4 regions of the Variovorax sp. 278MFTsu5.1 genome follow, and region 1 is predicted to be linked to each of the others. Evidence: predicted binding sites of a transcription regulator. Region 1 holds the regulator's gene; each other region holds the start of a gene.
The links. Region 1 encodes sigma-54, which starts transcription at its own class of promoters, with help from an activator protein. Its sites were predicted from a motif close to TGGCANGNAANCTGCTTT; they were not measured.

Region 1 (5,387 bases):
GAAGCTTCCATCTTCCGCAAGCTCACGGTCGAGGAAAACGTGCGCGCCGTGCTCGAGCTGCAGAGCGAGCCCGACGCGAAGGGCAAGATGGTGCCGCTGTCGAAGGAGCACATCGAGGAGCGCCTGAGCGACCTGCTGGCCGACCTGCGCGTAGACCACCTGCGCGATTCGCCCGCGCTGGCGCTGTCGGGCGGCGAGCGCCGCCGCGTCGAGATCGCGCGCGCGCTGGCCACGCAGCCGCGCTTCATCCTGCTGGACGAGCCCTTCGCCGGCATCGACCCGATCGCGGTGATCGAGATCCAGCGCATCATCAGCTTCCTGAAGGAGCGCGGCATCGGCGTGCTCATCACCGACCACAACGTGCGCGAGACGCTGGGCATCTGCGACCACGCATTCATCATCAGCGACGGGCACGTGCTGGCACAAGGCACGCCTTCGGAGATCGTCGACAACGCCGAGGTACGCAGGGTGTACCTGGGCGAGCACTTCCGCATGTAAGGCGCGGGGGCGGTTTCCATCATGAAGCAAGGGCTGTCCCTTCGCGTTTCGCAGCATCTGGCGCTCACGCCGCAGCTGCAGCAGTCAATCAGGCTGCTGCAGCTCTCCACGCTCGAGCTGAGCCAGGAGGTGGAGCAGATGCTCGACGAGAACCCGTTCCTCGAGCGCACAGCCGAAGAAGCGGTGCGCGAGGAATTCGGGCTCGACACAGCCGACGCGCCGGTCCCCCGCGACGACGGCGGTGAAGGCGAAGGCGAGAGCGACTTCACCCCCTCGGCCGCGAGCAGCAGCACCACCAGTTCGTCCACGGAAAGCACCGCGGCCGCCGACTCCGACGGCCCCGCCGCCGAAGTCGCCGAGCGCGAGCCCGACTGGGAAGGCGACGGCACCGTCGACATGGCGCCCGACGACAGCGAATGGGGCGGCGACGCGCCCGCGCGCCAGAACAACGCCGGCGACGACGAGCGCGCCGATGCCACCGAGCTCGCGCGCAGCCAGGAGTCGCTGCAGTCCTTTTTGCACCGCCAGGCGCTGAGCCTGCGGCTCAACGAGAGCGACAGCGCCGCGCTGCGCTTTCTCATCGAATCGCTCAACGACGACGGCTACCTCGAAGACTCGCTGCCCGCGCTGGCCTCGGGCCTGGCCGGTGACGACAACGACGAGTTCGACGACCTCGTGCACCACTTCCAGGTGGCGCTCGGCCTGCTGCAGAGCCTGGAGCCCGCCGGCGTCGGCGCGCGCGACCTCGGGGAGTGCCTGAGCATCCAGCTGCGCGCCATGGCGAGCGACGACGAGACCGAGGAAGAGGAGCTGGTCCGCAAGACCGCGCTGGCCATCTGCAAGCAGCCCATGGAGCTGCTCGCGCGCCGCGACTTCAAGCGCCTGGCCACGCTCACCCGCAGCAGCGAGGAGCTGGTGCGCTCGGCGCTGCAGGTCATCGCGCGGCTGGAGCCCAAGCCGGGCCGCAGCTTCGTCGACGTGGAACGCAACGTCGTCATTCCCGACGTGATCGTCACCAAGACCGGGCGCGGCACCAACGTGAAGTTCCGCGTCATGCTCAACCCCGACGTGATGCCGCGGCTGCGCGTGCACGACATCTACGCCGGCGCGCTCAAGTCGCACAAGGGCGAGGGCAGCCAGGCGCTGTCGCAGCGGCTGCAGGAGGCGCGCTGGTTCATCAAGAACATCCAGCAGCGCTTCGACACCATCCTGCGCGTGAGCAACGCCATCGTCGAACGGCAGAAGAGCTACTTCGTGCACGGCGAGCTCGCCATGCGCCCGCTGGTGCTGCGCGAGATCGCCGACGAGCTGGGCCTGCACGAGTCCACCATCTCGCGCGTGACCACCGCCAAGTACATGGCCACGCCCTTCGGCACGGTCGAGCTCAAGTACTTCTTCGGCTCGGCGCTGGGCACCGAGACCGGCGGCAACGCGTCGAGCACCGCGGTGCGCGCGCTCATCAAGCAGTTCGTCGGCTCGGAGAGCGTGAAGAAGCCGCTGTCGGACAGCCAGATCTCCGAGATGCTGAAGGAGCAGGGCATCGAGTGCGCGCGCCGCACCGTCGCCAAGTACCGCGAAGCATTGCGCATCGCCCCTGCCAACCTGCGCAAGGCACTCTAGAAAGAAGCCGATGAGCCATGGCCTGATGTCGCGCGCCGGGCATTGGGTCTTCGCCATGGCGGCGGTGCTGCTGTTCGCCGGCTGCGCCACCCTGCCCGACGAGGCCCCGCGCCCGCCCACCAAGACCATCGCCGTCTCGGCCGACACCGCCCTGGGCAAGATCGCGCTGGCCTCCCAGCCCGACCCCGACCTCAGCGGCTTCCGCCTGATGCCCGGCGGCGATTTCGCCTTCGACACGCGCATCCAGCTCGCGCGCCGCGCGCAGCGCACGCTCGACGTGCAGTACTACCAGATAGAGAACGACGAGACCGGCCGCTACCTGCTGCGCACCCTGCGCGACGCCGCCCAGCGCGGCGTGCGCGTGCGGCTCTTGATGGACGACCTCTACACCTCCGGCGAGGACGAGCTGCTGCTTGGCCTGGCTGCCACGCCCAACGTGGAGCTGCGCCTGTTCAACCCCTTCCCGGCCGGCCGCGGCAGCCTGCTGAAGCGCTTCACCGCCTCGCTCTTCGATTTCAGCCGCGTCAACCGCCGCATGCACAACAAGCTGTTCATCGCCGATGGCGCGATGGCGGTGGCGGGCGGGCGCAACATCGGCAACCAGTACTTCAGGCGCACCTCGGGCGAGAACTTCATCGACCTCGACACCTTCGTCACCGGCGCGCTGGTCCCGCGCCTGGGCAGCCTGTTCGACCAGTACTGGAACAGCGTCTACGTGCGGCCGATCCAGTCCGTGGTGGCCAGCGACCTGCCGCGCGAGGAACTGCAGAAGCGCTTCGAACTGGCCACCGGCCCCGACACCACGCCCCTGCCGCCGAAGCCCGCGCCCAACGACCTGCTCGGCTACAGCCCGATGGCCGAAGACCTGGACGCCGGCAAGCTCGGCCTGATCTGGACCACCGCCGAGGCTTATGCCGATTCGCCCGAGCGCGTGATCGGCAAGACGGCCTCCTACGGCGGCGTGCCGCTGCTGGACGTCGACAGCGTGCGCTACAACGTGGTCGAGCAGATGCGCCGCGCCCGCTCGGAAGTGACCATCGTCTCGCCCTACCTGATCCCGGGCGCCTCGGGGCTCGACGTGATGCGCGAGATCCGCGGGCGCAACGTGAAGATCAGCGTGGTCACCAACTCGCTGGCCGCCACCGATGAGCCGCTGGTGCACACCGCCTACCGCCGCTACCGGCCCGACATGCTCAAGCTCGGCGCCGACCTCTACGAGCTGAGCACCAAGCGCACCCGCAGCAGCGTGCGCCTGGGCCTCTTCGGCACCTCGGTGGGCCGGCTGCATGCCAAGTCGGCGGTGATCGACCAGCGCATTCTTTTCGTCGGCTCGATGAACTTCGATCCGCGCTCGGAAACGCACAACACCGAGATCGGCCTGTTCATTCGCAGCCCCGAGATGGCGCAACAGGCGCTGAAGCTCATCGACGTGCTCAAGCAGCAGGGCGCCTACAGGCTGCGCTTCGCCGACGGCAGCAACGAGTCGCGCATCGAATGGGTCAGCGACGAGGGCGGCGGCAAGGTCACCGTGCTGACCGAGGAGCCCGACTCCGGCTTCTGGGACCGGACCATGCTCGAGATCCTGGCGCCGCTGACGCCCGAGAGCCTGCTGTAGCTCTGCAGCCTCAGGTGCCGCGAACTGCCGACCACACGAGCCGCAGCCCCAGCAGCCCCATCACGCCGCCGGCTGCGCGGTCGATCCAAACCTTGTAGCGCAGGTAGGCAGAGCGCGGCGCCGCCGAAGAGAGCGCCAGCGCCACGATCGAATACCAGCCCGTCTCGATGCAGAAGATGACCGCCGGCACCGTGAGCGCCAGCACCAGCGGCACCTCGCGCGGCAGGAAGGCCGCGAAGATGCTCGCGTAGACCACGGCCGTCTTCGGGTTGCTCACCTGCGTGGCCAGGCCCAGCAGGAAGGTGCGCTTTCCCCGACCCTGCGGGCGCTGTGCCGGATCGCCGGCTTCCTGCGCCACCGCCAGCGGCTGCCGCGCGCCACGCCAGATGCGCAAACCCAGGTACACGAGGTACGCACCGCCCAGCCCCTTGATCGCCAGGTACAGCGCCGGCACCGCGAGGAATGCCGCCTGCAGCCCCGCCAGCGCGGCGATCGCGAAGACCAGCCCGCCCGCGCCCATGCCCAGCGCGGCGGCGAGGCCGTCGGCGCGCGAAGTCACTGCGGTGCGCGCCACCATCACGAAGCTGGGGCCGGGGCTCATCGCGCCCACGGTCATGGCGCCGGCGATGCCGAGCAGGGCGAGGGTGGTGTCCATCATGGTGTCGCCTCCGGTGTCACTGCACGTTGACCGCCTCGACCTGCACCAGCAGCTTCACCTTGTTCTCGAAGCCGAAGTTCAGGCCCCAGGTGATGCCCCAGTCGCTGCGCTCCACGGTGGTCTCGAAGTCGCCGCCGCACACCTGGCGGTTGATCAGCGGGCTCAGGTAGCAGTTGAAGCGCACGGCCTTCAGCGTCACCGGGCGGGTCTGGCCCATCAGCGTGAGCTTGCCGGGCACGTCGACCACCTTGTCGCCGGAGAAGTCGATGCGGTCGGCCACGAAGCGGCCGGTCGGAAACTCGGCCACGTTGAAGAAGTCCTTGCTCTGCACGTGGCGGTTGAGCAGGTCGACGCCGGTGTTGATGGAGCTGATGTCCATCGTGATGTCGACCTTGCCGCTGGCGCCGGTGCCGTCGATCTGCACCGAGCCGTCCTTGGTGCTGAAGCGGCCGCGGTTGGTGGTGGTGCCGTAGTGGCCCATCTCGTACATCACGAAGGTGTGGGTCGGGTCGATCACGTAGTTGGCGTTCCTGGCCGGCCCGCCCGCGGGCTTGGCGGCGGCCGCCGGCGCGAATTCCGAGGGCAGCTGCGCTTGTTGTTGCGCCGTCACGCTGCCGGTGAACGCGGCGGCCGACAGGGCCGCGGCGAGAAGAAGCTTTTTCATGGCTTTGTCTGCCTGTGTCACGAAAGAGAGGAAAGAAGAAATTCGGGATGTCCGTGTGAAGAAGGAAGGGGCCGCGGCCTCACAGGGGACCGAGCCCCGCGAGCGTGAACCTGAAGCGCACCTGCACCTCGTTGCCGACCACCGAGGTGTCGGTCCATTCGCCTTCGCCCACCTTGTAGTCGAGCCGCTGGATCGTAAGGCTTCCGGTGGCCACCGAGTAGTTGCTCCCCTGCGCCGGTGCGATGCTGACCGGCACCGTCACCTGCCTGGCGATGCCCTTGATGGTGAGCTTGCCCGCCATCTCGAACCTGCCTTCGCCCAGCGCCTTGATT
Region 2 (5,387 bases), 1.3 Mb from region 1:
TCTGGAACTCCGCCGGCGGCGGCGCGGTGAGCAGGATGTTCTGCGCCACCGTGAAAGGCCGCACCAGCTTGAAATGCTGGTGGACCATGCCGATGCGGTGCTTCGCCGCGTCGCGCGGGCCGGTGAAGCGAACCGGGTTGTCGTCCACCAGCAACTGCCCGGCCTCGGGTGCGTAGAGCCCGGCCGCGATGTTCATCAGCGACGACTTGCCTGCGCCGTTCTCGCCGAGCAGCGCGTGCACCTCGCCCCAGCGCGCTGCGAAGTGGGCGTCGGTCAGTGCCGCGAAGCCGTCGAAGGTCTTGCGGATGCCGGTGAGTTCGAGCGCGTTGGGCATGTGCGGCCTTGCCTTGTCTGCGGGCCTACTTCTGCGTGACCACGCCCTTGACGAACCAGTCCATCTTCCAGAGGTCGGCGTCCGAAAGAACGGCGCCCTTGGCCACGCGCTCCTTGCCATCGCGGTCGGCGAGCGGGCCGGCATAGATCTGCTTGCCCTTCATGATCGCGTCGCGCTCGGCGGTGATGAGCGCGGCCTTGTCCTTGGGCACGGCCGGGCCGAAGCCGGCGATGTCGGTGCCGCCGTCCTTCATCTCGATGAAGGCGCCGTACTGCGCGGGCTTCCAGCCGCCGGCCATGATCTTCTTGAGCTCCGGCGTCAGGAAGCGGTCCCACACCCACACGGAGGAGCACAGCGTGGCCTTGGGCGCGAACTGGCGCAGGTCGCGGTGGTGGCCGGTGCCGTACACGCCGCGCTCCTGCGCGACGATCTGCGGCGTGGGGCTGTCCACGTGCTGGCCGATCACGTCGGCGCCCTGGTCGATGAGCGCGGCCGCCGCTGCGCGTTCCTTCACCGGGTCGTTCCACGCGCCGGTGTAGATCACGTTGACAGTGGCGTTGGGGTTCATCTTCTGCGCGCCGAGCGCGAAGGCGTTGATGGTCCAGTTCACCACGCCGAAGGGGTTGGCCGCGACGAAGCCCAGCTTGCCGGTCTTCGAGGCCGCGCCGGCGGCCATGCCGCAGAGGTACTGGCTCTCGTAGGTGCGGCCGTAGAACGACTCGAGGTTGCTGCCGTTGGTGGTGCCCGAGCCGTTGAGGAAGGCCACGTCGGGGTACTTCGCGGCCAGGTCCTTGAAGCTGTCGGAGTAGCCGAAGGCGGTGCCGATCACGATGTTGGCGCCGCGCTGGATGAACTTCTCCGCCGCGGGCTTGATGGCCGAGGCGTCCTCGGGCACGTTCTCCACGAACTGGATCTTCTGGCCGATCTCCTTCTCGATCTTCACGCGGGCCTCGTCGAAGGCCTGCGTCCAGCCGCCGTCGTTCTTGGGGCCGAAGTAGAGCATCGCGATCTTCGGCTTGTCCTTCAGCGTGAAGCCGTCGGCCGCGGCCGGCAGCGAGAACGAGGCGCCGCAGGCTGCGAGCGTCAGTGCCAGGCCGAGGGCCGGGCCGTTGGAGGAAATGCGCGGCATGGAGCAACCTTTCGTGAGGAGCGTGAAGACGAGGGAGAGGAAGGCGGAAGAGGGAGAAGAGAGGGAAGGAAGGCCGCGCGCCGCTACATCATGAAATTGATGCGGAACACGTTGCCCTCGGGATCGAGCAGCACCGACTGGTACCAGCTGTAGTAGGTGACGTACGGCGCCTTCACGAGCGTGGCGCCGGCCTCGAGCGCGACGGGCACCATGCGATCGACGTCGGCCTGGCTGTCGACGTCGATGTTCAGCAGGAACTTCACGCCGCGCGTGTCGGAGAACTCGCTCAGGTGCAGCAGTTCGTAGGCATCGAGCGCGTTGAAGCCGAGGCTCGACTTGCCGGTGTCCAGCCCCCGGAAGATGGGCGAGCGGATCGCCTCGATCTCCTTGAAGCCGAATACGCGCTGGTAGAAGCCGCTGAGCGCGACCACGTCCTTGGCGAAGACGTTGACGTAGGAGAGATGGGCCATGGGTTCGGAGGGGCTCAGGCCGTGACCTTGGTGCCGCCGAAGGTCGTCTGCTTGACGAACTTCGAGGTGAGGTGGTCGCCCGAGGAGATGGGCGCGTACTTCGGCTCTTCGCCCGGTGGGAGGCAGCTCGGCAGGCACTCGACCATCGCGTCGTAGTTGGGCTGGTGGAAGAACACCAGCGACTGCCGGCGGTTGGTGCTTGCCACCTCGAAGGGCGGGTTGATCACGCGGTGCAGCGTGGACACCCACTGGTCGTTGGTCCACTGCATCATGAGGTCGGCGATGTTGACCACGAGGCCGCCCTCGACCTGCGGCACGTCCACCCACTGGCCGGCCTTGTTGAACACCTGCAGGCCCTTGTCGTCGGGCAGCACGATGGTGAGGCTGCCGTAGTCGCTGTGCGCGCCCGCGCGCAACTGGCCGGGCAGCGGCTGCTCGCGCTGCGGCGGATAGCTCAGCACGCGGAACATGCTGATGTGCCTGTCGATCTTGTCGTCGAAGAAGGTCTCGGGCAGCGAGAGGCCGAGCGCGAAGACACGCATCAGCGAGCGCGAGAGATCGCTCATCGCCTCGAAGTACTGCTCGTAGGCCTCCTTGAAGCCCTCGATGGGCGGCCAGCTGTTGGGCTCGAAGTGCGGGCCGGCGGCGGGGCCGCGGTGGTAGTCGTCGTCGGGCACGTTCGAGGGGCCGATGGAGAACGACTCCTTCAGGTCGCCAGGCGCCGCTTCCTCGAGGCTGTAGGAGAGGCCTTCCTCGCCCACCGCGCTGTAGCCGCGCACCGCGTCCTCGCGCGGACGATCGACCTTGCGCTTCTCGCCCAGCGGCATGTCGAAGAACTTGCGGGAGAGCGAGGACACGCGCGAGATCAGCTCCGGCGAGATGCCGTGGTTGGTGATGACGAGGAAGCCGATGCTGCGGCAGGCTTCGTCGACTTTCTTCGCTACCTCCGCCTTGCCTTCGGCGGTGCCGGCGAAGTAGGGCGCGAGATCGATGATGGGTACGGAAAGCAGGGTCATGGCAGGTTCCTCATGCTTGGCATGCCTTTCGCCATGCAACGTCTGTGCCAGTTGGACCAAATGGACAAACAGCATCCGTCGCGTCAGCATGGTGCGCGGGAATGCGTTGCGAAGGCGGTCGCGGCGCAAGGCGATGCACCGTGGCCTTACAGTGGTGCGCGTTTGTCGATTCACGATCAGATCAAGAGCGAGGGAAGATGCCGAAGACAAAAGCGCTGGCTGCGAATGCCGGCAAGGAGAGCCCGGCGCGCAAGCGCGCGAAGCCCGCGGTGCGAAGCGCTTCCGCAGTGAACCGCCGGTTGCGTCAGATAGAGGACAAGCGCAGCGCGATCCTGGGCGCCGCGCTGGGGCTGTTCTCGCGCTTCGGCCTGCATGGCACCTCCATCGACCAGGTGGCCGCACGCGCCGACGTGTCGAAGAGCAACCTGCTCTACTACTTCGCGAACAAGGAAGAGCTCTACGTGAATGTGCTGCGCGACCTGCTCGCACTGTGGCTCGAACCGCTGCGCGGCTTCAGCGCCGAGCAGGATCCGGCCCAGGCCATCGGCGACTACATCCGCCGCAAGCTGGTGGTCTCGCGCGACAGGCCCGACGCGTCACGGCTCTTCTGCCTGGAGATGATCCAGGGCGCGCCGCTGCTGCGCGACGAGCTCGATCGCGAACTGCGCACGCTGGTGGAGAAGAAATCGGAAGTGATCCGCGCGTGGATCGATGCAGGCAAGCTGGCGCCTGTCGATCCGCATCACCTGATCTTCGCGCTGTGGGCGATGACGCAGCACTACGCGGACTTCGGCGTGCAGGTGCAGGCGCTGTCGGGGCATACGCTGGAGGACGAAGGGTTCTTCGAGCAGACCGTCGAGAACGTTCAGCGCATCGTGCTGCAGGGCATCGTGCCGCGCTGAGTCTTGCTCCCTCTCCCCTTGGGGAGAGGGCTGGGGTGAGGGTGGCGGCCTGAAAGTCACTGCTGCTGTTGCGAGCGCCGTTGCCCCCTCACCCTAACCCTCTCCCCGAGGGGAGAGGGGAGAGGGGAGAAAACGGGTCAGTGCTGCGGCGGCGCAGCGATCTCGTGATACCGGCGATCGAAGTAGATGAGCCCCTGCGCCGCCCCGCCGATGGCGATGGAGACGGCTTCGCAGAACAGCACGTCGTGCGTGCCCGCGCTCGTCGCGTGCACCACGCGGCAGTCGAAGGACACGGCCGCGTCGTCGAGCATCGGCGAACCGGTGGTCTTGCTGCCCCATCGCGCGGCGGCGAAGCGCTCGTCCATCGGCGTCTTGCCGCCAAATAGCGCCGAGAGCGACTGGTGCCCGGCAGCCAGCACGTTCACGCACAGCACGCCGTTGGCCTTGAACGCCGGGTACACCGAGGCCGAGCGGTTCAGGCATACCAGCAGCGTCGGCGGCTCGTCGGTCACGCTGCACACGGCCGATGCGGTGAAGCCCGCGCGGCCTGCGGGGCCGTCGGTGGTGATGATGTTCACCGCCGCGCCCAGCCGCGCCATCGCGTTGCGGTAGTCGGCTTTCTGCAGGCCCTGCGGCAACAGGGCAAGGTTGGGTGACGATGGAGCAGGGTTCGAGGCCATGGCGTTGTGCAGCATCTCGCGTGACTCCTTCAGGCCAGCAGGCAGGCCTCGTCGAAGGACAGCCGAGGCAGGCGGCCGAACACCTTCGACGCGTCGCCGTGGCCGAGGTTGATGAGGAAGTTGACGGTCCAGTCGGTGCCCTCGAAGAAGGCCGCGTCGACCTTCGCCTTGTCGAAGCCCGACATCGGGCCCGCATCGAGTCCGACCGCCCGCGCCGCGAGCAGCAGGTAGCCCGCCTGCAGGCTGGCGTTGCGAAAGGCCGTCTCGTGCGCGGCCTCGGGGCTGCCGGTGAACCAGCTGCGTGCATCGGCATGCGGGAACAGCGTGGGCAGCCTGTCGTAGAACTTGCGGTCCCACGCGGCGATCACGGTGACGGGCGCTGCCATGGTCTTGTCGAGGTTGCCCTTGGAGAGGGCGGGCGCGAGGCGCTGCTTGCCTTCGGGCGTGCGCACGAAGACGAAGCGCGCGGGCGAGCAGTTGGCCGAGGTGGGGCCCAGGCTCGCGAGTGCGTAGATCTGCTGCAGCTGGGCATCGGTAACGGGTTCATCGGTCCAGCCGTTGTGGCTGCGCGCGCCGGTGAAGAGCAGCGAGAGCGCGGCGTCGTCGAGTGTGGAAGAGATGGTGGTGGTCATGCTGGAACGGCGGGTGCACTGACCCGCGAAAGAAAGTCGAGCAGGCTGCGGTTGAAGTCTTCGGCCTCGGTCACGCAGTGCGCGTGGCCGCCGTGCGGCACGAAGTCGAGCGTGACGTCGCGCAGGCCGTCGGCCAGGCGCTGCGAGCAGGTCCAGGGCACGAGCACATCGTCCCTGGCTGCGGCCACGAGCGTGGGCGCAGAGATGTCGGCGAGGCGCGCATC
Region 3 (5,387 bases), 1.4 Mb from region 1:
GGCGTGCTGCTGCCTTGGTGGGACATGCTCTTTCGCACCGCCAACTTCGATAACCGCTACGACCCGACCGGCATCCGCGACCAGGTGGAGCCCCGTGCCGACGGCCGCGTGCGCGACTACGGCCGCGGCTTCTGGGCCCAGCAATGGCTGGGACTGAAGCGAATGGTCGGTCGCGGTTGAGGGGCTCCGGGCCCTGAACCGCGCGCCCGAGGCGTTATCCTCGCTGCCTCATGCGCCTGCTCCTCGACTCCTTCTGGCGCGCGGTCGCCTATTGCATGCTGCCGCGCGTGATCGTGCTGTCGCTGCTGCCGCTGGGGCTCATGATCGTGCTGGCCGCGGCGCTGGGCTACTTCTACTGGGACGCGGCCGTGGTCTGGACGCGCGGCGCGCTCGACGCCTGGCCGCTGCTGTCGAGCTTCTGGTCGTGGCTCGGCCGTCTCTTCTCCGGCGATGTCACTTCCGTGCTGGCATCGCTGGTCGTGGTGTTCGCCGCCACGCCGGTGATCGTGGTGGTCTGCCTGCTGATCGTGGCCGGTTTCATGGCTCCCGCGTTGACGAAGCTGGTCGGCGAACGGCGTTTTCCGGGGCTGGAGCAGAAGAAGGGCGCTTCCTTCCTCGGCAGCGTGGCGCGCTCGCTGGCCGCCACCGTGCTGGCGGTGATCGCGCTGGTGGTGTCGATGCCGCTGTGGCTCATTCCTCCGCTGGTGCTGATATTGCCGCCGCTGATCTGGGGCTGGCTCACCTACCGCGTGATGAGCTTCGACGCGCTGGCCGAGCATGCCAGCCCCGAGGAGCGCGCCGCGCTCATCCGAGCGCACCGGGTGCCGCTCTTGTGCATCGGCGTGCTGTGCGGCTACCTGGGCGCCGCGCCCAGCATCGTCTGGGCGTCGGGCCTGCTGTTCGCCGCCGCCTTCTTCGTGCTTGTGCCGATCGCCATCTGGATCTACACACTGGTTTTCGCCTTCTCGGCGCTCTGGTTCGCCCACTACTGCCTCGACGCGCTCGCGCAGCTGCGCGCCCGGCGCGCGGCGGCGGAAGCATCCGCGGCCGGCGGCACGCCCGCCATCGAGGCCGATGAAGCCAGCAAGGCCGCTCTTTCCCAATGGGGTTCTCCATGACTCGCGCATTCGGTCTCATCGTCGTCGGCGACGAGATCCTCTCCGGCAAGCGTGCCGACAAGCACATGTCCAAGGTCATCGAGCTGCTCGCCGCCCGCGGCCTGCAGCTGGACTGGGCCGAATACGTGGGCGACGAGCCCGCCCGCATCACGGCGGCGCTGCAGCGCGCCTTCGCCTCGGGCGACGTTGTCTTCTCGACCGGCGGCATCGGCGCCACGCCCGACGACCACACCCGCCAGTGCGCGGCCAGGGCGCTGGGCGTGCCGCTGGCGCTGCATCCGGAGGCCGAGCTGCTGATCCGCGAGCGCATGCAGGACACCGCGCGCGAGCAGGGCGTTCCCTACGAGCCCGACCGGGCCGACAACGTGCACCGGCTCAACATGGGCGTGTTCCCTCAGGGCGCGACGCTCATCTACAACCCGTACAACAAGATCCCGGGCTTCAGCGTGGGCGACGTGCATTTCGTGCCGGGTTTTCCCGTCATGGCCTGGCCGATGATCGAATCGGTGCTCGACGGGCGCTACGCCAGCCTGTTCGCCAGCAACGCGGTCGCCGAGAAGTCCGTGATCGTTTTCGGTGCCATGGAGGCCACGCTGACCCCCCTCATGGAAGCCATCGAGGCCACCCATGCCGGCGTCAAGGTGTTCAGCCTGCCCAGCGTCGACCACCCGACCTACGGCCGCCACATCGAACTGGGCGTCAAGGGCGACGCGGGCCGGCTCGACGCCGCCTATGCCCAGCTCATCGAAGGCCTGCACACTTTTGACGCCAAGCTCGGCCCCGAATTGGTGCGATAAAAATCAATGCACCAAAATAGTGAATTTCCGCCTTCATTTGGGTTCCATGGCGGCCATCGAAGCCTCATCCGGCGAGGCGACAATGGCACAGAAACTGCATCCCACGTCCCTGTATTCCTAACCACCATCCAACTCAGGAGAAACTGATGGCAAAGACCGTCGCCGATGTACTCAAGCTCGTCAAGGAAAACGAGGTCAAGTTCGTCGACTTCCGCTTCACCGATACCCGCGGCAAAGAGCAGCACGTGACCGTGCCGGTCTCGGCTTTCGACGAAGACAAATTCACCTCGGGCCACGCGTTCGACGGCTCGTCCATCGCCGGCTGGAAGGGGATCGAAGCTTCGGACATGCAGCTCATGCCCGACCCGAACACCGCCAACATCGATCCGTTCTTCGAAGAGACGACGATGATCCTGACCTGCGACGTGATCGACCCCGCCGACGGCAAGGCCTACGAGCGCGATCCGCGCTCGCTTGCCAAGCGCGCCGAGGCGTACATGAAGGCATCGGGCCTGGGCGACACCGCCTACTTCGGTCCGGAACCCGAATTCTTCGTCTTCGACGGCGTGCGCTGGAAGAACGACATGTCGGGCTGCTTCGTGAAGATCGAATCCGAAGAAGCCTCGTGGAACACCGACAAGGAGTTCGAGCACGGCAACAGCGGCCACCGTCCCGCGGTCAAGGGCGGCTACTTCCCGGTTCCCCCGGTCGACAGCTTCCAGGACATGCGCTCGGAAATGTGCCTGGTGCTCGAATCGCTGGGCATCCCGGTCGAAGTGCATCACCATGAAGTGGCCAACGCCGGCCAGCTCGAGATCGGCACCAAGTTCAGCACGCTGGTGCAGCGCGCCGACTGGGTCCAGCTGCAGAAGTACGTGATCCACAACGTGGCCCACGCCTACGGCAAGACCGCCACCTTCATGCCCAAGCCCGTCGTCGGCGACAACGGCTCCGGCATGCACGTGCACCAGTCGGTCTGGAAGGACGGCAAGAACCTGTTCGCCGGCGACGGCTATGCAGGCCTCTCGGACTTCGCCCTGCACTACATCGGCGGCATCATCAAGCACGCCCGTGCCCTGAACGCCATCACGAACCCCGGCACCAACAGCTACAAGCGCCTGGTCCCCGGCTTCGAGGCTCCGGTGAAGCTGGCCTACTCGGCCAAGAACCGCTCGGCATCGATCCGCATTCCGTTCGTGGCCAACCCGAAGGGCCGCCGTGTCGAAGCGCGCTTCCCCGATCCGCTGATGAACCCGTACCTCGGTTTCGCGGCCCTGCTGATGGCAGGCCTCGACGGCGTGGAAAACAAGATCCATCCGGGCGAAGCCGCCAGCAAGGACCTGTACCACCTGCCGCCGGAAGAAGACGCGCTGATCCCGACCGTCTGCCACAGCCTCGACCAGGCCCTGGAAAACCTGGACAAGGACCGTGCGTTCCTGACCAAGGGCGGCGTGTTCACCGATGCCTACATCGACGCGTACATCGACCTGAAGATGCAGGAAGTCACGCGCTTCCGCATGGCGACCCATCCGGTCGAGTTCGACATGTACTACTCCCTGTAATCGGTTCCCCCCAGACTGCATGCGCCTTCCTCACGGGAGGTGCAGGCCTGATGGGTCATGAAGGACGGCTCGGCCGTCCTTTTTCTTTTGGGCGGAACATCTGGTCACTTTTGCCGTCGAATTGCACGAAAATGCGCCTTTGTCGCCGCTCTCCACCGATACACATGAAGACTGCTTCCCTCATTTTCCTGGCTGGTTCATTGGTCGCGTTGCCGGCGCTTTCGCAGGAGCGCGTCTGGCGCTGCGGCAACGAATACACGAACAACTCCACCATCGCGCAGCAGAAGGGCTGCAAGGTGATGGAAGGCGGCAACGTCACGGTGGTGCAGGGCACGAGGGCTTCTGGCGGCGGTTCCGCATCTTCCTCTTCGGGCGGTGGCTCTTCGGCGGCGCGTTCACCGGCCGGCAGCCCCCGCGTGGAAGGCGTCGACCAGCGTGCCCGTGACGGCGAGGCGCGCGCGGTGCTCGAGGCCGAGCTCAAGAAGGCCGAGGCGCGGCAGGCCGAGCTGCAGAAGGAATACAACAACGGCGAGCCCGAGAAGCAGGGCAGCGAAGGCCGCAATTACCAGAAATACCTGGACCGCGTCGCCGAGATGAAGGCCGAGCTGGCGCGCAACGAGAGCGACATCGCCGGCATCCGCCGCGAGATCGCCCGGCTGCCCGCCAAGCAGCCTCAGTAAGACGCCATGGTGTTCGGGAAGAAGGCGGCCGGCGCCAATTCGCGCTTCCAGTCCTTCGACCTGCTGTCCACGCTGATCGCGGTGGTCGACAGCAAGGGCTCGGTACTGTTCGCCAACGCGGGGCTCGAGGACGCGCTCGGCACATCGCGCCGCACGCTCGAAGGCTCCCAGTTCGGCGCGTGCTTCCACGAGCCGCAGGTGCTGCGCACGGCCATCGACGGCGCGAGCAGCAACGACTTCGCCACGCTGCGCTACGAAGCCTTCCTGCGCCGCGTGAACCACGAGCTGATGCCGGTGCAGGTTTCGCTCGCGCACGGCGAGAAGAAGGGCGAGCTCATCATCGAAATGTCGCCGCTGGAGCAGCAGGTGCGGCAGGACCGGGAGGAGCGGCTCATCGACCAGGCGCAGGCGAACAAGGAGCTCATCCGCAACCTTGCGCACGAGATCAAGAACCCGCTGGGCGGCATTCGCGGCGCCGCGCAGCTGCTGCAGATGGAGGTCGAATCGCGCGACCTCGTCGAATACACCCAGGTCATCATCCACGAGGCCGACCGGCTGCAGACGCTGGTCGACCGGCTATTGGCGCCGCACCGCCGCCCGCACGTGGTGGGCGACGTCAACATCCACGAAGTCTGCGAGCGGGTGCGCTCGGTCATCCTCGCGGAGTTTCCGCGCGACCTGCACATCGAGCGCGATTTCGACGTTTCCATTCCCGAGTTCCGCGGCGATCGTGAGCAGCTCATCCAGGCCACGCTGAACATCGCGCACAACGCGGCACAGGCGCTGGCGGAGCGCCGCGCCGCCGGTGACGCGCAGATCACTTTCAAGACGCGGGTGGCCCGCCAGGTGATCTTCAACAAGCAGTGGTATCGACTGGCACTGGAATTGCATGTAATCGACAATGGACCGGGTGTGCCGGACACGATCAAGGACCGCATCTTCTATCCGCTCGTATCGGGCAGGGAAGGCGGGACCGGGCTGGGATTGACGCTCGCGCAGACTTTTGTGCAACAGCATCACGGCGTGATCGAGTGCGACAGCGTCCCGGGCCGAACCGATTTCAAGATATTGATACCGCTGCCCTAGCGCAGCCACCGGCAACAGAGGAGATGCATGAAGCCGATCTGGATAGTTGATGACGACCAATCGATTCGCTTCGTGCTCGAGAAGGCTCTGCTGCGCGAAGACCTGCCCACGCGCAGCTTCACCAACACGCGCGAGGTTCTGGCG
Region 4 (5,387 bases), 340 kb from region 1:
GCGCAGACCACGTGCGCGGCCGTGTCGGCCCAGTAGAGGGTGCGCGCATCGGGCGAGAAGGCAAGGCCGTTGGCGGTGGTGGACTCATTGGCCATCTGCGTGAGCGTGGGCGAGACGCCGGTGCCGGGGCGCGCGTCGAAGCAGTAGAGCGCGGCGTTGGCGCGGTCCTTCGCCTCGTTGAGCGAGCCGCCCCAGAAGCGGCCCAGCGGGTCGCACTTGCCGTCGTTGAAGCGCATGGTGCGCACGTCGTGCTCAACGCGCGCCATCGCGGCGAGTTCGCCACCCCATTCGCGCGCACGGTAGATGCCGTCGCGCAACGCGATCACCAGGCCGCCGCTGCGCGCGGGCGCCATGCAGCCGGGCTCGGTGGGCAGGGGCCAGCGCTCGACCTTCGCATCGGGCGATCCGATCTCGCCGCGTGTTCGCAGCACGGCGCGGCCGGGAATGTCGAGCCAGTAGAGCGATCGTTCTTCGGGATGCCAGAACGGCGATTCGCCGAGCTCGCAGAGGCTGTCTTCGATGGAGGTCCACATGGTGGCGAGATTGTGCTCCCGGCCACCGGGGCTCCGGACAAAAAAATGCCCGCTGGCGCGTGAGCGCTGGCGGGCTGAACATCCAAAGGAGACCTCGCTTGAAAAACTCGTTACGCGGAATTCTTCTTGTTGTAGATGGTGGTCATTCATGCAATGGCGGGCTGCCCGCAGGCGAGCCCGCCAGAGCGGATCAGCGGTTGTATGCGGTTTCGCCGTGCGAGGAGATGTCGAGGCCTTCGCGCTCTTCTTCTTCCGACACACGCAGGCCGAGGGTCAGGTCGGCGATCTTGTAGGCGATGAAGGCCACGATGCCGGACCACACGACGGTGAGCAGCACGCTCTTGATCTGGATCCAGACCTGTGCGCCCATCGCGAAGGTGTCGGGCGTCGCGCCGCCGGTGCCGCCCAGGCCCTTGGCAGCGAACACGCCGGTCAGGATGGCACCCAGGATACCGCCCACGCCGTGGACGCCGAACACGTCGAACGCGTCGTCTGCACCGAGCATGCGCTTCAGGCCGCCCACGCCCCACAGGCAGACCAGGCCGGCCAGCAGGCCCAGCACGATCGAACCCATCGGGCCGACGAAGCCGGCGGCGGGCGTGACGGCCACCAGGCCGGCGACGGCACCGGATGCCGCACCCAGCATCGAGGCCTTGCCCTTGTGCAGGCTCTCGCCCAGGATCCACGACAGGGCCGCGGCGGCGGTGGCGAGCACCGTGTTCACGAAGGCCAGGCCGGCGACGGCGTTGGCAGCACCGGCCGAGCCGGCGTTGAAGCCGAACCAGCCGACCCACAGCAGCGATGCGCCGACCATGGTGAGCGTGAGCGAGTGAGGCGTGAAGGCTTCCTTGCCGTAGCCGACGCGCTTGCCGACCATGTAGGCGCCGACCAGGCCGGCCACACCGGCGTTGATGTGCACCACGGTGCCGCCGGCGAAGTCCAGCGCGCCGTCCTTGCCCAGCAGGCCGCCGCCCCACACGATGTGGGCGATCGGCACGTAGCTGAAGGTGAACCACAGCACCGAGAACAGCAGCACGGCCGAGAACTTGGCGCGCTCCGCGAAGGCGCCGACGATCAGCGCCACGGTGATGGCCGCGAAGGTGCCCTGGAAGGCGACGAACACATATTCGGGAATCGTGGTCAGCGCGCCGAAGGTCTCCTGCGTGATGCCCTTCATGAAGATCTTGTCGAATCCTCCGAAGAAGTTGCCGTCACCCGAGAAGGCCAGGCTGTAGCCGTAGACGGCCCACAGGATGCTGATCAGCGAGAAGATCACGAAGACCTGCATCAGCACCGACAGCATGTTCTTCGAGCGGCCCAGGCCGCCATAGAACAGCGCAAGGCCGGGGATGGTCATCAGGATCACGAGAAGGGTCGAAGTGAGCATCCAGGCGGTGTCGCCGGAGTCGATCTTCGGAGCGGGGGCCGCGGCGGGCGCAGCCGGGGCTGCATCGGCGGCTGCCGCTGCGGGAGCAGCAGCAGGGGCGGGCGCGGCGGCAGCGGGTGCCGACGCGGCCGGAGCCTCGGCCGTGGCCGCTGCAGGAGTCTGCGCGAAGCCGGTGGTACCGGCAGCCAACACGCTCAAGCCGAGCGCAAGAGAGACAAGCAGTTTTTTCATAGTCGTTGTTCTTTCGGGCCAGGACTCGATCAGAGGGCTTCGCGGCCCGTTTCGCCGGTGCGGATGCGAACGACCTGTTCGAGGTTGTAGACGAAGATCTTGCCGTCGCCGATCTTGCCGGTGCGCGCAGCGCCTTCCACCGCCTCGATCACGCGATCGACGAGGTCGTCGGAGACGGCCGCTTCGATCTTGACCTTGGGCAGGAAGTCGACCACGTATTCAGCGCCGCGGTAGAGCTCCGTGTGGCCCTTCTGGCGGCCGAAACCCTTCACCTCGGTGACGGTGATCCCCTGCACGCCGATGGCCGACAGCGCTTCGCGCACTTCGTCGAGCTTGAACGGTTTGATGATGGCTGTGACCAGCTTCATGAGTTTTCTCCTTCGGATGGAAATGAAGTGGCGCGGCAGCTTGGGCCGCACCTCGTTGTTGTGTGGCTTACAGCGTCTTCGTCAGCGTGACGATGAAGCGGGCCTTGTTCGGCGAGTAGTAGGTCGTGCCGAAGGTGCCGAAGCCGTAGTCGACGCCCGGGTTGCTCACCGCGAGGTACGAGTTCTTCTTGTTGGCGCCCTGCACCGAGCCGGTCAGCGACAGGCCGTTGCCGAAGTCGTAGCTCGCGCCGATGTTGTAGTCGACGTAGCTCTTGTAGCCCAGGCTGCGGATGTCGCTGGACATGTTGGTGAAGCCCACCGCGGCCTTCAGCGTGACCTTGGGCACGATCTCCTTGCTGTACGACAGGTTCAGGTAGCCCGTGTTCGTGCCCTTCAGGCCCGAGCCGGCCTTGTTGCCGGCGTAGCCGAAGTAATCCTTCGACACGGTGTGCGAGTACTTGGCGGTGAAGGAGCCGAAGCTGTCGTTCGCGTAGGTGGCGCCGACGTACAGCTCGGTGGTGTTGCCCGAGGAGTTGCCCGGGTAGATGTAGGTGAGCGCACCGACGTCCATGTCCAGCGGGCCGGCCTTGAACTTGTAGCCGCCGTACACGTCCATCTCGATGCTGTTGCCCTTGAGCCAGTTGACGCTCGAGTTCCAGTTGCCCACGTAGAAGCCGCTGTCGCCGAAGGCGTAGTCGAGGCCGCCCTGGATCGCGGGCTTGAAGCCCTTGGTCTTGGCGTAGTCGTTCTTGCCGATCATGTCCTGGTCCTGGCCACGGAACTTGTAGTTCGTGGTGATGGACACGTTGCCGGTCAGATTCGGGGCGGGAGCTGCCGCAGGCGCTGCTGCGGCGTCGGTCGTTGCAGTCTGCGCCAGGGCCGCGCCGGACGCGGTCAATGCGGTGGCCAGAACGATCAGCGCCTGGGCGGCGGTACGGTGCGTCATCAGGGAACTCCTCGCAAGTGTGTGGTTGGACCGGAAGGCTCAAAGCAGGGAGCGTGCCAAAGTGCACGAATGCCGCGCCTTGCAGCCGTGTCCGCGGCGCGGTTGAGAGCCAAATCGTTACAACAGCTGTTGCGAGTGGTTGCAGATGCACGGTGCGCCGCACCACCGCGGGAATGCTCAAAAAACGCGCACCATCTTGGGGAGAGGGAGAGAAATGGGACTGTCTTTGGTGCAAAGCCGCGCCTTGCTGGGTCTTGAAGCGGCCAGTGTCACGGTTGAGGTGCATCTGGCGAACGGCCTGCCCAGCTTCACGCTGGTCGGCCTGGTCGAGACCGAGGTCAAGGAGGCGCGAGAGCGCGTGCGCTCGGCGCTGCAGAACGCGGGGCTGGAGTTCCCCAACAACAAGCGCATCACGGTCAACCTCGCGCCGGCCGACCTGCCGAAGGACTCCGGACGTTTCGATCTGCCCATCGCGCTGGGCATCCTCGCGGCCAGCGGCCAGATAGACAACGCGAAGCTCGCCGGCCACGAGTTCGCCGGCGAGCTCTCGCTTTCGGGCGAGCTGCGGCCCGTGCGCGGCGCGCTGGCCATGGCGCTCGCGCTGCACACGCGCGGCGTCGCTACGCGGCTGGTGCTGCCCCTGGAAAGTGCGCAGGAGGCGGCGCTGGTACCAGGCGGCGAGGTGTACGGCGCCAGGCATCTGCTGGACGTGGTGCGCCAGTTCGTGGCCACCGATGACGAAGCTTCACAGTTGCCCGACACCGCGGACGACGGCTGGGCGCGCATCCGGGCCGCGCCCGACACGAACCCGCCCCGCTACGCCGATCTTGCGGAAGTGAAGGGACACACGGGCGTCAAGCGCGTGCTCGAAATCGCCGCGGCGGGCGGCCACAGCCTGCTGATGGTGGGCGAGCCGGGCTCGGGCAAGTCGATGCTCGCCCAGCGCTTCGCGGGGCTGCTGCCGTCGATGCACATCGACGAGGCACTGGAGAGCGCGGCCGTGGCCAGCCTGGGTGGGCGCTTCGCGACCGAGCGGTGGCGGGTGCGGCCGACATGCTCGCCGCACCATACGGCGAGCGCGGTGGCACTGGTCGGCGGGGGCTCCCCGCCACGGCCCGGTGAAATCTCCCGCGCGCACCATGGAGTCCTTTTTCTCGACGAATTTCCCGAGTTCGCCAGATCCGCCCTCGAAGCGCTGCGCGAGCCGCTGGAGACCGGCACCATCACCATCGCCCGCGCCGCGCGGCGCGCCGAATTCCCGGCGCGCTTCCAGCTCGTCGCCGCGATGAACCCATGTCCCTGCGGCTATCTCGGCTCGTCATCCAGGCCCTGCCGCTGCACGCACGAGCAAGTCTCGCGCTACCAGGGCAAGCTCAGCGGCCCGCTGCTCGACCGGATCGACCTGCACATCGAAGTGCCTCCGGTGTCCGCGCAGTTGCTGCTCGAGGCGCCCGCGGGCGAATCGACCGACAGCATCCGCGAACGCGTGGTCGCCGCGCGCGAGCGCGCGATGCAGCGCCAGGGCCATGCCAACCAGTCGCTGCAAGGCGCAGCCATCGACCGTCATGCGGCACTCGACGACGCGGCGCGCGCGTTCATGTTCAACGCGGCCGCCAAGCTCGGCTGGTCGGCGCGCAGCACGCACCGGGCGCTGAAGGTGGCGCGCACGATCGCGGACCTGGCCGGGTCGCAGGCCGTGCAGGTCGGGCACCTGGCGGAGGCGGTGCAGTATCGAAGGGCGTTGCGCGGGGCCGCCTAAAGCGAGATATGCAAGAGCGCGCTCCCGCCTCGCGCACGTAACCCCGAGGCGGGTCGCGGCCCGGAGCCGGCAGGGCCGCAGGATCCGGCTACTTGAACTCGTGGCTCACAACGGGCGCCGACTTGCTGTCCTGCACCGTCACGCGCTGCCGGTACACCTCGAG

Region 2: a site for sigma-54 is predicted at 2,982-2,999, ahead of ABL844_RS29165 (isopenicillin N synthase family dioxygenase). Genes of this name have one in related genera too.
Region 3: a site for sigma-54 is predicted at 1,999-2,016, ahead of glnA (type I glutamate--ammonia ligase). Genes of this name have one in related genera too.
Region 4: a site for sigma-54 is predicted at 3,507-3,524, ahead of ABL844_RS01535 (TorF family putative porin). Genes of this name have one in related genera too.

The regions. Positions count from the first base shown of each region.
Region 1 covers NZ_CP157622.1:696,729-702,115, forward strand. Annotated here, with positions in the region: gene lptB (LPS export ABC transporter ATP-binding protein) at 1-498, shown strand, start outside; gene rpoN (RNA polymerase factor sigma-54) at 520-2,118, shown strand; gene ABL844_RS03080 (phospholipase D family protein) at 2,129-3,733, shown strand; gene ABL844_RS03085 (LysE family translocator) at 3,744-4,391, opposite strand; gene ABL844_RS03090 (YceI family protein) at 4,408-5,055, opposite strand; gene ABL844_RS03095 (YceI family protein) at 5,135-5,387, opposite strand, start outside.
Region 2 covers NZ_CP157622.1:6,266,408-6,271,794, reverse strand. Annotated here, with positions in the region: gene ABL844_RS29180 (ABC transporter ATP-binding protein) at 1-334, opposite strand, end outside; gene ABL844_RS29175 (BMP family ABC transporter substrate-binding protein) at 360-1,463, opposite strand; gene ABL844_RS29170 (VOC family protein) at 1,547-1,933, opposite strand; gene ABL844_RS29165 (isopenicillin N synthase family dioxygenase) at 1,948-2,949, opposite strand; gene rutR (HTH-type transcriptional regulator RutR) at 3,147-3,851, shown strand; gene rutF (NADH-dependent FMN reductase RutF) at 3,989-4,546, opposite strand; gene ABL844_RS29150 (malonic semialdehyde reductase) at 4,561-5,163, opposite strand; gene rutD (pyrimidine utilization protein D) at 5,160-5,387, opposite strand, start outside.
Region 3 covers NZ_CP157622.1:2,087,097-2,092,483, forward strand. Annotated here, with positions in the region: gene ABL844_RS09355 (sterol desaturase family protein) at 1-180, shown strand, start outside; gene ABL844_RS09360 (EI24 domain-containing protein) at 231-1,118, shown strand; gene ABL844_RS09365 (competence/damage-inducible protein A) at 1,115-1,915, shown strand; gene glnA (type I glutamate--ammonia ligase) at 2,062-3,477, shown strand; gene ABL844_RS09375 (hypothetical protein) at 3,642-4,157, shown strand; gene glnL (nitrogen regulation protein NR(II)) at 4,164-5,243, shown strand; gene ntrC (nitrogen regulation protein NR(I)) at 5,271-5,387, shown strand, end outside.
Region 4 covers NZ_CP157622.1:355,943-361,329, reverse strand. Annotated here, with positions in the region: gene ABL844_RS01550 (SMP-30/gluconolactonase/LRE family protein) at 1-533, opposite strand, end outside; gene ABL844_RS01545 (ammonium transporter) at 724-2,151, opposite strand; gene glnK (P-II family nitrogen regulator) at 2,181-2,519, opposite strand; gene ABL844_RS01535 (TorF family putative porin) at 2,587-3,465, opposite strand; gene ABL844_RS01530 (YifB family Mg chelatase-like AAA ATPase) at 3,680-5,224, shown strand; gene ABL844_RS01525 (serine/threonine protein kinase) at 5,313-5,387, opposite strand, start outside.